3 regions of the Pseudomonas sp. 1176_21 genome follow, and region 3 is predicted to be linked to each of the others. Evidence: predicted binding sites of a transcription regulator. Region 3 holds the regulator's gene; each other region holds the start of a gene.
What was found. The regulator sigma-54, encoded in region 3, starts transcription at its own class of promoters, with help from an activator protein. The targets are predictions, from matches to a motif close to ANTGGCATNNANNTTGCTNT.

Region 1 (4,244 bases), on a different contig from region 3:
CGATGATGAACAGCAACAGCACCACACCCAGCTCGGAAATGTGCGCGACGCTTTCGGTGTCGCGGATCAGCCCCAGGACCTGGGGGCCGATGGCGACGCCTGCGAGCAGGTAGCCGATCACGGCGCCCAGTTGCAAACGCTTGGCCAGGGGCACCGCAATGACCGCGGCAAGCAGGAAGATGACGGCTGTTTGCAAAAGGCTGCCTTCGTGTGGCATCGCTCGGCTCCAGGGGGCTGCTACGGCGGCAGCGTTGAACAGTGAGGGCGCATGATGAGGCTGCGCCCGGCATTGCACAAACCGATGGGCGTCAAGGCACCTAAGGCCCGGGGCGGTACTGCAGGGCCTCGGCCAGGTGCACACGCGCAATGTGTGCGGCCTGTTCCAGATCGGCCAGCGTACGCGCCACCTTGAGCAGGCGGTGCGCGGCCCGTAGCGACAAGGTTAGTCGTTCGCACGCGGTTTCCAGCCATTGCTGATCGTCAGCGGACAGCGCGCAGTGCTGGCGCAGGCCGGGCAGCTCGAGAAAGGCGTTGGCACAGCCCTGGCGCTGTTGTTGTCGTTCGCGTGCGGCAGCCACCTGCCCTGCGATGTGGGCACTGGCGGGGCCGTTGTCGGTGCAGTGCGAGAGCGCCGTGGCTTCACGGGCGACGGTCAGGTGCAGGTCGATGCGATCAAGCAACGGGCCGGAGAGCTTGTTGCGGTAGCGCTGGATCTGGTCGCTGCTGCATCGGCAGCGACCGGTGGGGTCGCCATGGTAGCCGCAGGGGCAGGGGTTCATCGCCGCCACCAATTGGAAGCGGGCCGGGAAGCGGATCTTGTCCTTGGCCCGGGCGATCACGATTTCGCCCGATTCCAGGGGCTCGCGCAGCACTTCCAGCACGCGCCGCTCGAACTCCGGCAACTCATCCAGAAACAGCACGCCATGGTGGGCCAGGGTGATCTCGCCGGGTTGCGGGCGGCTGCCACCGCCGACCAGTGCGGCCCCCGACGCCGAGTGATGCGGGTGGCGAAACGGACGCTGCGGCCAGCTGTTGAGCGGCAGCGGGCTGGCGACCGACTGGATGGCCGCCACCTCCAGCGCTTCGCGCTCGTTCAGCGGTGGCAGCAGGCCGGGCAGGCGGCTGGCGAGCAGAGTCTTGCCGGTGCCGGGTGGCCCGCTGAACAGCAGGTTGTGGGCCCCGGCCGCCGCGACCAGCAGGGCACGCTTGGCGGCAAGCTGGCCCTGCACCTCGTTGAGGTCGGGGTAGGGCTGGCTGTGTAGGACCAGGCCGTTGGCCTTGTAGGGTTCGAGGGGCTGCTGGCCGTTGAGGTGCGCGACCAGTTCCAGCAGGTGGTCTACGGCGTACACCACCAGGCCCGAAGCCAGGCAGGCCTCCTCGGCATTCTCCCGTGGCACCACCAGGGCGCGCCCGGCTTCGCGGGCGGCAAGGGCGGCAGGCAGCACGCCCTGCACGCAGCGCACCGCCCCCGACAGCGCCAGCTCGCCCAGGCATTCCACTGCGTGCAGCGAGGCGATCGGCATCTGCCCGTTGGCGGCCAGGATGCCCAGGGCTATGGCCAGGTCGAAGCGTCCGCCATCCTTGGGCAGGTCGGCGGGGGCGAGGTTGAGGGTGATGCGCCGCGCGGGGAACTCCAGGCCGGAGTTGAGGATGGCGCTGCGCACACGGTCCTTGCTTTCCTTTACCGTGGCTTCGGGCAGGCCGACCAGGGTCAGGTTGGGCAGGCCGTTGGCCAGGTGCGCTTCGATGGTGACCGCAGGGGCCAGTACGCCCACCTGGGCGCGGCTGTGGACAAGGGCGAGGGACATGCACACTCCATGATCGGGACAATGCCGCGTCCTGCGGCTGGGGCAAGGATAGTGGTGCGCGCGCAGGGTGCGCGGGGGAGAGTGAGTCGAGGTTTTGCAGCGGTTGACGGGGCCAGGAGCGCTGGTCAAGATCACGGCGCCCCGGTGCAGCCTTCGGGCCGCGACGGCGTGCGTGCCAATGGCTTCTATCGCCGCTTGGGGGTGGGAGGTGGTGGCGCAGTTGGAGGAGGGGGATGTGCGGTATGAGAAGGTGAGGCAGGCCCCTGCATGACCCTGCAGGCGCCGGCCCCGCCGACGAAGGCTGCGCTGCGCTCTACTCGGCAGCCGCCGGGTTCAGCCGCGCTTCCATCTCTTCGACCTTGGCCTCCAGCGCCTCCAGGCGTGCGCGGGTGCGGGCCAGCACTACCATCTGGCTGTCGAACTCCTCACGGCTGACCAGTTCCAGCTTGCTGAAACCACTTTGCAGCAGCGCCTTGAACTGGCTTTCCAGTTCGCTGCGCGGCTGCGCGGTGTCACCGCTGAACAGGCGCGAGGCCTGGTCGCTCAGGGCATCGAGAAAGGCTTTGGGCGCGAGCATGTTGGTCCGTCCGGTAAATGCAAAGAGGCGGCCAGTGTAACACGCACCCCACGCCCGCTCGCCCCGCACGCTTTTCGCGCATTCCCCCGATCGGTAGCGCACCATTTTTGTGCGTGTTTGCCCTGCTGGCGACTGGCCAATTCCAAGCAAGGCACGCAAGCCGTTGTAATTGGTGGCTTTGGCAGACATGGCAAGGTTTCTGCTTAGAGCCAAGTGACTCATGCACTGGTGTCGGGCCTTGGGATTGAGGCCGACGAAGCGTTACAAAGCCAGGCACTGCGCTTAGACTTGAGACGGGTTTGTTTTCCTGGGGCAAGTCCACCAATTCGGGAGAGAGTTTCATGAAGCTAGTCACTGCCATCATCAAGCCATTCAAGTTGGACGACGTGCGCGAGTCGCTGTCCGAAATCGGCGTGCAGGGCATTACCGTCACGGAAGTCAAAGGCTTCGGACGGCAGAAAGGCCACACCGAGCTGTATCGCGGTGCTGAATACGTAGTCGATTTCCTGCCCAAGGTGAAGATCGATGTCGCCATCGACGACAAGGACCTGGACCGGGTCATCGAGGCGATCACCAAGGCGGCCAACACCGGCAAGATCGGTGACGGCAAGATTTTCGTGGTCAATCTGGAACAGGCCATCCGCATCCGTACCGGTGAAACCGATACCGACGCGATCTAAGTAACGCCGCCCCAAACCCCAACGCCCCAGGAGATAACAATATGACTCTGCGTCAGTTCGCAGGGCTAGGAGCCCTTTTGTCCCTCGTAATGCCTGGCATGGCCATGGCAGAGGAGGCAGCCGCCCCCGTGCTCAACTCCGGCGACACCGCCTGGATGTTGACCGCCACCGCGCTGGTGCTGTTCATGACCATCCCGGGCCTGGCGTTGTTCTACGGCGGCATGGTGCGTTCCAAGAACGTGCTTTCGGTGATGATGCAGTGTTTCGCCATCACCGGCCTGATCAGCATTCTGTGGATGGTCTACGGCTACAGCCTGGCGTTCGATACCACGGGTATGGAAGAGGGCGTGGTCAACTTCAATTCCTTCGTCGGCGGGTTCTCCAAGGCCTTCCTGGCCGGCGTCACCCCCGCAAGCCTGACCTCGTTGTTCCCCGAGGCGGTGTTCATCACCTTCCAGATGACCTTCGCCATCATCACTCCGGCCCTGATCGTCGGTGCCTTTGCCGAGCGCATGAAGTTCTCGGCCATGCTGATCTTCATGGCCGTGTGGTTCACCCTGGTCTACGCACCGATCGCGCACATGGTCTGGTCCGGTGCCGGCGGCCTGATGTGGGACTGGGGCGTACTGGACTTTGCCGGTGGCACCGTGGTGCATATCAATGCGGGTATCGCGGGCCTGGTGGCGTGCCTGGTGCTGGGCAAGCGCAAGGGTTTCCCGACCACCCCGATGGCCCCGCACAACCTGGGCTACACCCTGATGGGCGCGGCCATGCTGTGGATCGGCTGGTTCGGCTTCAACGCCGGCTCCGCAGCCGCTGCCAACGGCACCGCCGGCATGGCCATGCTGGTGACCCAGATCGCCACGGCCGCCGCTGCGCTGGGCTGGATGTTCGCCGAGTGGATCACCCACGGCAAACCCAGCGCCCTGGGCATCGCCTCCGGTGTGGTGGCAGGCCTGGTGGCGATCACCCCGGCTGCGGGCACCGTAGGCCCGATGGGCGCACTGGTGATCGGCCTGGTATCGGGTGTGGTGTGCTTCTTCTGCGCCACCAGCCTCAAGCGCAAGATGGGCTATGACGACTCCCTGGACGCCTTCGGCGTGCATGGCATCGGCGGCATCGTCGGCGCGATTCTCACCGGCGTGTTCGCGGCCCCTGCACTGGGCGGCTTCGGTACCG
Region 2 (4,244 bases), on a different contig from region 3:
CTGCCCGGCCCTTTGCAAACTATTGAGCAAAATCTGTTCCAACCTTGGCTCAAGCGTGATCACAGGCAGCTCGGACTCAGTTCCTACAATGCTTTGCACGATTGCGCGGCTCAATCCTACGCGCACCGAAGCCACCAGCGCGGCGGTATCTTGACTCTTGGCGGCATTGTTGGCGATGGCTTCGGCAATGGTGCGGATGTCGCGCACCGGCACCTGCTCGGCCAGCAACGCCTGCAGCACCTTGAGCAGACCGGACAGCGGCAGCACCCCCGGTACCAGTTCCTCGGCCAGCTTGGGCGAGCCCTTGGCCAGGACCTGCAGCAGTTGCTGTACCTCTTCGTGACCGATCAGCTCGTGGCAATGCTTGTAGAGGATCTGGTTGAGGTGAGTGGCGACCACGGTGCTCGCGTCCACCACGGTGTAGCCCAGCGATTGCGCCTGGCTGCGCTGGGCCACATCGATCCACACTGCCTCCAGGCCGAAGGCCGGGTCCCTGGCGGCGATGCCGTTGAGGTTGCCGAACACCTGCCCCGGGTTGATCGCCAGTTCGCGGTCGGGGTAGATCTCGGCCTCGGCCAGGATCACCCCCATCAGCGTCAGGCGGTAGGCGCTGGGGGCCAGGTCGAGGTTGTCGCGGATGTGCACGGTGGGCATCAGGAAGCCCAGGTCCTGGGACAGCTTCTTGCGTACCCCCTTGATCCGCGCCAGCAACTGCCCACCCTGGTTGCGGTCCACCAGCGGGATCAGCCGGTAGCCGACTTCCAGGCCGATCATGTCGATCGGGGTAACGTCGTCCCAGCCCAGCTCCTTGGTTTCCTGAGCACGCTGCGGCGACGGCAGCAGGTCCTGCTGGCGCTGCACTTCCTGCTGTGCCTTGACCTTGGCCTGGTTCTGCTTGCGCCACACCAGGTAGGCGCCGCCCGCGGCCATCAGGCCGAGGCTGAGGAATGCCACGTGCGGCATGCCCGGCACCAGCCCCATGACGATCATCAGGCCGCCGGACACGGCCAGCGCCTTGGGCGAATCGAACATCTGCCGGTTGATCTGCTTGCCCATTTCCTCGGAGCCCGAGGCACGGGTAACCATGATCGCGGCGGCGGTGGACAGCAGCAGCGAAGGCAACTGCGCCACCAAACCGTCACCGATGGTGAGCAGCGCATACACGCGACCGGCGTCGCCGAAGGTCATGCCGTGCTGGAAGATACCCACGGCCATGCCGCCGATCAGGTTGATGAACAGGATCAGCAGGCCGGCGATGGCGTCACCGCGCACGAACTTGCTGGCACCGTCCATCGAACCGTAGAACTCGGCCTCCTGGGCCACTTCGGTACGCCGTGCCTTGGCCTGGGCCTGGTCGATCAGGCCGGCGTTGAGGTCGGCGTCGATGGCCATCTGCTTGCCGGGCATGGCGTCGAGGGTGAAGCGCGCGCTCACCTCGGAAATGCGCCCCGCACCCTTGGTCACCACTACGAAGTTGATGATCATGAGGATCGCGAACACCACGATACCGACCACGTAGTTGCCGCCGATCACCACCTCGCCGAAGGCCTGGATCACCTTGCCCGCGGCTTCGTGGCCGTCGTGGCCGTGGAGCATCACCACCCGCGTGGACGCCACGTTCAGCGCCAGGCGCAGCAGCGTGGCCACCAGCAGGATGGTCGGAAACACGGCGAAATCCAGCGGGCGCAAGGCGTACACGCACACCAGCAGCACGACGATGGACAGGGCGATGTTGAAGGTGAAGAACACGTCGAGCAGGAACGGCGGGATCGGCAACATCATCATTGCCAACATCACCAGCAGCAACAGCGGCACCCCCAGGTTGCCCCGGCCGAGCCCGGACAGGTTGCTACGGGCGCTGTTGATTAACTGAGAGCGATCCACCGATATTCCTCTTCAAGCAAACTTTTGACGCCATGCGGGCGCTTGGCGCTGCTATTGCAAGAAGCTTTCCAACTTTGGATCAGTGACGCGACCTTCGCCGACACTGCCGGCTCCTGCAGCGAAGGGGCCGGCACCTCGGCGCCGACGGGAAGAGCTCAAACGGTTCAGGAATCGCGGCGCAGCTCCGGCGGAATCGGCAGATCCTTGAGCGGCTCCGGCGCCTTGCCCTTGCCCGCCCGGTGCTGGCGAATCTGATACACGTAGGCCAGCACCTGGGCCACGGCCAGGTAGAGGCCGGCCGGGATCTCTTCCTCGAGCTCGGTGGAGTAGAAGATCGAACGCGCCAGCTCAGGCGATTCCAGCACCTGGATGTTGTGGGCATTGGCGATTTCGCGAATTTTCAGCGCCAGGAAATCGGTGCCCTTGGCCAGCAGCGTCGGCGCATTGCCCTTCTCGGGGTCGTACTTGAGCGCCACCGCATAGTGGGTCGGGTTGGTGATGATCACGTCGGCATCGGGGATCGCCGCCATCATGCGCCGCTGCGACATCTCGCGCTGCAGCTGGCGAATACGCTGCTTGACCTCCGGCTTGCCCTCGCTGTTCTTGTACTCGTCGCGCACCTCCTGCTTGGTCATCAGCAGCTTCTTGTGCGACTGGTACAGCTGCAACGGCACGTCCACCAGGGCAATCAGCAACAGGCCGGCGGCCATCCACAGGGCACTCCAGCCCACCACCTGCACGCTGTGGATGATCGCCTGCTCCAGCGGCTCGTTGGCAATGGCCAGCAGGTCGTCACGGTCCGACGACAACACCACCAGCGCCACGATCAGGATCACGAAGAACTTCGCCAGGGCCTTGAGCAGCTCGGTCAGTGCGTTCAGGGAAAACATGCGCTTGATCCCCGACAGCGGGTTCATGCGGCTGAACTTGGGCGCCAGGGTGCCGCCGGCAAACAGCCAGCCACCCAGCGAGATCGGCCCGATGAAAGCCACGATCAGCGCCACCAGCAATACCGGCTGCAGCGCCATCAGGGCCATCTTGCCCGAGGCCAGCAAGAAGGTGCCCATCGAGCGCTCGTCGATCAGCGTGTCGCGCGACAGGGTGAAGTTGATGCGCATGATGTCCATCAGCACTTCGGCCAGGCCACCACCGAACACCAGCAGGCCACCGGCCCCGGCCAGGGTCACCACCACCGTGTTGAGCTCCTTGGAACGGGCGATCTCGCCCTTCTCGCGGGCGTCCTTCTTCTTTTTCTCCGTGGGGTCTTCTGTCTTGTCCTGACCGCTTTCGCTCTCTGCCATGCTCAGCTCGCCCTCGCCAGCTCACGCAGCCACTGCAGGGCCTCGGAGGCCAGCGCCTGGTAATGGGAAAGGATGTCGGCCAGGACAACCCAGAAAATCCCGAGCCCCAGCACCAGGGTCAACGGGAAACCGATGGAGAAGATGTTCAGCTGCGGCGCTGCACGGGTCATCACGCCGAAGGCGATGTTCACCACCAGCAGCGCGGTGATCGCCGGCAGCACCAGCAGCAGCGCCGCGCCCAGCACCCAGCTCAGCCGCCCGACCAGGTCCCAGTAGTGGTTGACCATCAGGCCGGTGCCCACCGGCAAGGTGGTGAAGCTCTCGGTGATCACCTCGAACACCACCAGGTGCCCGTTCATCGACAGGAACAGCAGCGTCACCAGCATGCTCAGGAACTGGCTGACCACCGCCACGTTGACGCCGTTGACCGGGTCGACCATGGAGGCGAAGGCCATGCCCATCTGGATGGCCACCACCTGCCCGGCCACCACGAATATCTGGAAGAACAGCTGCAGCGACAGGCCGAATACCGCACCGATGAGGATCTGCTCGGCAATCAGCAGCAGCCCGCTGAGCGACAGCGGATTGACTTCGGGCATCGGCGGCAGGCCCGGCACCACCACCACGGTGATCGCCAGGGCCAGGTACAGGCGGATGCGCCCCGGCACCATCTTGGTCCCGATGATGGGCATGGTCATCAGCACGGCGGCAATGCGAAACAGCGGCAGGATGAAGCTCGCCACCCAGGTGGCGATCTGCGCATCGGTCAACTGGAGCATCGCGCGCTCAGCCGATCAACTGGGGAATGCTGCCGTACAACGACAGGATGTATTCCATGAACTTCTGCACCAGCCAGGGCCCGGCCACGATCAGCGTGATCAGCATCACCAGCAGGCGCGGCAGGAAGCTCAGGGTCTGTTCGTTGATCTGGGTGGCGGCCTGGAACATGGCCACCATCAGGCCCACCAGCAGGCTCGGCACCACCAGCACAGCCACGATCATGGTGGTCAGCCACAGCGCATCGCGGAACAGGTCGACAGCAACTTCTGGGGTCATGTT
Region 3 (4,244 bases):
TACAGGTTGAGGTTGGTGGTGTCGATCTTGAGGTCGGCCAGGTCGGCGATCGGCCCCAGCAGGTCGCTCTCTACCCGGATAGCTTCGGCCAGGGAGCGTTGCGTGTTGGTCAGCGGGTGGCGTCGGCGCGTCTCCGAGAAGCGCTTGAGCAGCGTTTCCTCGTCGGCGTCCAGGTACACCACATCGCAATGGATGTGCTTGCTGCGGGCATCCTCCAGCAGCTCGGGGAAGCGGCTCAGGTGGCTGGGCAGGTTGCGCGCGTCGATGGAAACGGCCACCAGCGGCTGCAGCAGCTCGGTATTGATCAGTGCGTTTTCGGCCAGTTGCGGCAACAGCCCGGCAGGCAGGTTGTCGATGCAGTAGTAGCCGTTGTCCTCAAGTACCGCGAGCGCGGTGCTCTTGCCGGAGCCGGAGCGACCGCTGACGATGATCAAACGCATGTTCAGTGCCCGTTTTGCACGTCCAGTACGACCTGGTACAGGGATTGGCTATCGGTGGCCGCGCGCAGTTTGTCGCGCACGTCCTTGCGGTCGAGCATGCTGGCGATCTGGCGCAGCAGCTCAAGGTGCGCATCGGTGGCGGCTTCCGGGACCAGCAGCAGAAACAGCAGGTCGACGGGAGCGCCATCGATGGCGTCGAAGTCGATGGGAGCGTCCAGGTGCAGCAGGGCGCTTACCGGTTTTTCACAACCTTTCAAGCGGCAGTGCGGGATGGCGATACCATTGCCGAAGCCGGTCGAGCCCAGTTTTTCACGGGCGATCAGGCTCTCGAACACGGTTTGGGTGTCCAGCTCGGGTACTTCCTTGCCGATCAGATTGGCAATCTGTTCGAGCGCACGCTTTTTACTGCCGCCCGACACGTTCACGAGGGAACGGCCGGGGGTCAGGATATCTTCTAGTCGGATCATGGGTGGGGGGGATCAGCGGGCCGCTGCACCTTGCAGGAGGCTTTGCTGTTTTTCCTTGTGTTTTTTCAGTTGGCGGTCGAGCTTGTCGGTAAGGGCGTCGATCGCTGCATACATGTCTTGATGTTCGGCGTTGGCAACCACTTCGCCGCCCGGGATCTGCAAGGTAGCCTCAATTTTCTGCTGAAGCTTTTCGACCTTCATGATCACCGTCACGTTGGTGATCTTGTCGAAGTGACCCTCCAGTCGTTTCAGCTTCTGCTCGACATACTCGCGCAGTGGCGGAGTGACTTCTACATGCTGTCCACTGATATTGACTTGCATACAGCTTCTCCTTTTGTTGCCGGTGCATAAGAGGCAGGTGTTGCGCCTGCCACTGAATTGCGGTGGCACATCTCAGGGGATGTCACATCAATCGCTTGCGTTCGCTCGACGGTGCAATGCCAAGGGACTCGCGGTACTTGGCGACGGTGCGACGGGCTACCTGGATGCCTTGTGCCTCCAGTAAACCAGCGATCTTGCTGTCACTCAATGGCTTTTTCTGATTTTCAGCCGCGACCAGTTTCTTGATGATCGCGCGGATCGCCGTGGACGAGCATTCGCCGCCCTCGGAGGTGCTCACGTGGCTCGAGAAAAAGTATTTCAGTTCGTAGATGCCGCGCGGGGTGTGCATGTATTTCTGCGTGGTCACCCGCGAAATGGTCGACTCGTGCATGCCCACCGCCTCGGCGATATCGTGCAGTACCAGCGGTTTCATCGCCTCGTCGCCGTGGTCGAGAAAGCCGCGCTGGTGCTCGACGATCTGCGTGGCCACCTTCATCAGCGTCTCGTTGCGGCTCTGCAGGCTCTTGATGAACCAGCGCGCCTCCTGCAACTGGTTGCGCATGAAGGTGTTGTCGGCGCTGGTGTCGGCGCGACGCACGAAACCGGCGTATTGCGGGTTGACCCGCAGGCGCGGCACGGCTTCCTGGTTCAGCTCGACCAGCCAGCGGTCGGAATCCTTGCGCACGATGACATCGGGCACCACGTATTCGGCTTCGCTGGACTCGATCTGCGAGCCGGGGCGCGGGTTGAGGCTCTGTACCAGTTCGATGACCTGGCGCAGTTCGTCTTCCTTGAGCTTCATGCGACGCATCAGCTGGCTGTAGTCGCGGCTGCCGAGCAGGTCGATGTAGTCGCTGACCAGGCGCTGCGCCTCGGCCATCCACGGCGTACGCGGCGGCAGCTGGCGCAGTTGCAGCAGCAGGCATTCGCTGAGGTTGCGGGCACCGATGCCGGCGGGCTCGAACTGCTGGATGCGGTGCAGCACGGCCTCGACTTCGTCGAGTTCGATGTCCAGTTCCGGGTCGAACGACTCGCACACCTCTTCGAGGGTTTCTTCGAGATAGCCCTGGTTGTTGATGCAGTCGATCAGCGTCACGGCAATCAGCCGGTCGGTGTCGGACATCGGTGCCAGGTTGAGCTGCCACAGCAGGTGGCTCTGCAGGCTCTCGCCGGCAGAGGTGCGGGTGGTGAAGTCCCACTCGTCATCGTCATTGCTGGGCAGGCTGCTGGCGCTGGTCTGGTAGATGTCTTCCCAGGCCGTGTCGACCGGCAGTTCGTTGGGGATGCGCTCGTTCCATTCGCCTTCTTCGAGGTTGTCCACCGTGGGGGCGGACTCCTGGAAGCTGCTCTCCTGAGGTTCGGCAACCGGCTTGGTCTCGGCGTTGTCGGCCATCGGGTCGCTGTTGTCGAAATCCTCGCCTTCTTCCTGGCGTTCGAGCATCGGGTTGGACTCCAGCGCCTCCTGGATTTCCTGTTGCAGGTCCAGGGTGGAGAGCTGGAGCAGTCGGATAGCCTGTTGCAACTGAGGAGTCATCGTCAGTTGCTGGCCCATTCTTAGGACGAGCGATGGTTTCATGGCTGGGGCTTAACACCTTATTCGCCGGCGCACAGGCGCCATCTACTACAAGGGCGCGAGAGGCGCCAACTTTAAGCAAATTATATGCCTGAAATCAAAGCGTTTGCCTAGAGCGCTGGAACAATTAACCCCGGGTGGAGCCATTTCCCAGCGCCCAGGCAGCGCCATGTTCAGCCATGTGCCGCAGCTTACAGGCGGAACTCGTGGCCGAGGTACACCTCTTTCACCAGGTCGTTGGCCAGGATGGTCTGTGCATCGCCTTCGGCGATCAACTGGCCATCGTTGACGATGTAGGCGGTTTCGCAGATATCCAGGGTTTCACGGACGTTGTGGTCGGTGATCAGCACGCCGATGCCCTTGGCCTTCAGGTGGTGGATGATCTGCTTGATGTCGCCCACGGAGATCGGGTCGACACCGGCGAAAGGTTCGTCGAGCAGGATGAACTTGGGCGCGGTGGCCAGTGCCCGGGCAATCTCCACCCTGCGCCGCTCACCACCGGACAGGCTCATGCCCAGGTTGTCGCGGATGTGGCTGATGTGAAATTCCTGCAGCAGGCTTTCAAGCTCCTTGCGGCGACCATCGCGGTCGAGTTCCTTGCGGGTCTCGAGGATCGCCATGATGTTGTCGGCCACCGACAGCTTGCGAAAGATCGAGGCTTCCTGCGGCAGGTAGCCGATGCCGGCACGTGCGCGACCATGCATGGGCTGGTGGCTGACGTCCAGGTCGTCGATCAGCACGCGGCCCTGGTCGGCCTGTACCAGGCCGACGATCATGTAGAAGCAGGTGGTCTTGCCGGCGCCGTTGGGGCCGAGCAGGCCGACGATCTGGCCGCTGTCGATGGACAGGCTGACATCACGCACGACTTGCCGGCTTTTGTAGGCCTTGGCCAGGTGCTGGGCTTTGAGGGTTGCCATCTACTCGGCCTTCTTCTTCGGCTGGATCACCATGTCGATGCGCGGACGCGACTCGGTGACTTTGCCACCGCGACCAGCGGTAGCGATCTGCTTCACCGTGTCGTAGACGATTTTCTCGCCTTCGGTGGTGTTGCCTTCATTGATGACCTTGGCGCGGTCAATCAGCACGATGCGGTTCTGTGGCGCATTGTACTGAATGGTCTTGCCGTAGCCCTGCATCTTGTCCGGCTTGGCTGCGCTCTGCTGCTGCTCGAAGTAGGCCAGGTTGCCCACCGAGGTCACGACGTCGATATCGCCGGAGGCAGTGCGGGTGATGGTCACGGTGTTGCCTTTGATCATCATCGAGCCCTGGGTGATGATCACGTCACCGGTATAGGTGGCAACGCCTTTCTTGTCATCCAGTTGAGCCTGGTCAGCCTGGATACGGATAGGCTGATCACGGTCGTTCGGCAGGGCCCAGGCGCTCGCGCTTCCCAGTGCTGCGCTCAGGCTGAGCAAAAAGGGGAGGGTTTTAACGAGCCTCATA

Region 1: glnK (P-II family nitrogen regulator) is a predicted target of sigma-54. The motif match lies at 2,572-2,591, and genes of this name have one in related genera.
Region 2: flhA (flagellar biosynthesis protein FlhA) is a predicted target of sigma-54. The motif match lies at 1,938-1,957, and genes of this name have one in related genera.

Annotation. Positions count from the first base shown of each region.
Region 1 covers NZ_VXCV01000002.1:370,986-375,229, reverse strand. The annotation lists gene FW760_RS06745 (monovalent cation:proton antiporter-2 (CPA2) family protein) at 1-217, opposite strand, end outside; gene FW760_RS06740 (YifB family Mg chelatase-like AAA ATPase) at 318-1,808, opposite strand; gene FW760_RS06735 (accessory factor UbiK family protein) at 2,122-2,385, opposite strand; gene glnK (P-II family nitrogen regulator) at 2,727-3,065, shown strand; gene FW760_RS06725 (ammonium transporter) at 3,107-4,244, shown strand, end outside.
Region 2 covers NZ_VXCV01000008.1:61,623-65,866, reverse strand. The annotation lists gene flhA (flagellar biosynthesis protein FlhA) at 1-1,884, opposite strand, end outside; gene flhB (flagellar biosynthesis protein FlhB) at 2,049-3,185, opposite strand; gene fliR (flagellar biosynthetic protein FliR) at 3,188-3,964, opposite strand; gene fliQ (flagellar biosynthesis protein FliQ) at 3,972-4,241, opposite strand.
Region 3 covers NZ_VXCV01000004.1:461,446-465,689, reverse strand. The annotation lists gene rapZ (RNase adapter RapZ) at 1-440, opposite strand, end outside; gene ptsN (PTS IIA-like nitrogen regulatory protein PtsN) at 443-907, opposite strand; gene hpf (ribosome hibernation-promoting factor, HPF/YfiA family) at 920-1,228, opposite strand; gene FW760_RS12980 (RNA polymerase factor sigma-54) at 1,311-2,804, opposite strand; gene lptB (LPS export ABC transporter ATP-binding protein) at 2,993-3,718, opposite strand; gene lptA (lipopolysaccharide transport periplasmic protein LptA) at 3,719-4,243, opposite strand; gene lptC (LPS export ABC transporter periplasmic protein LptC) at 4,230-4,244, opposite strand, start outside.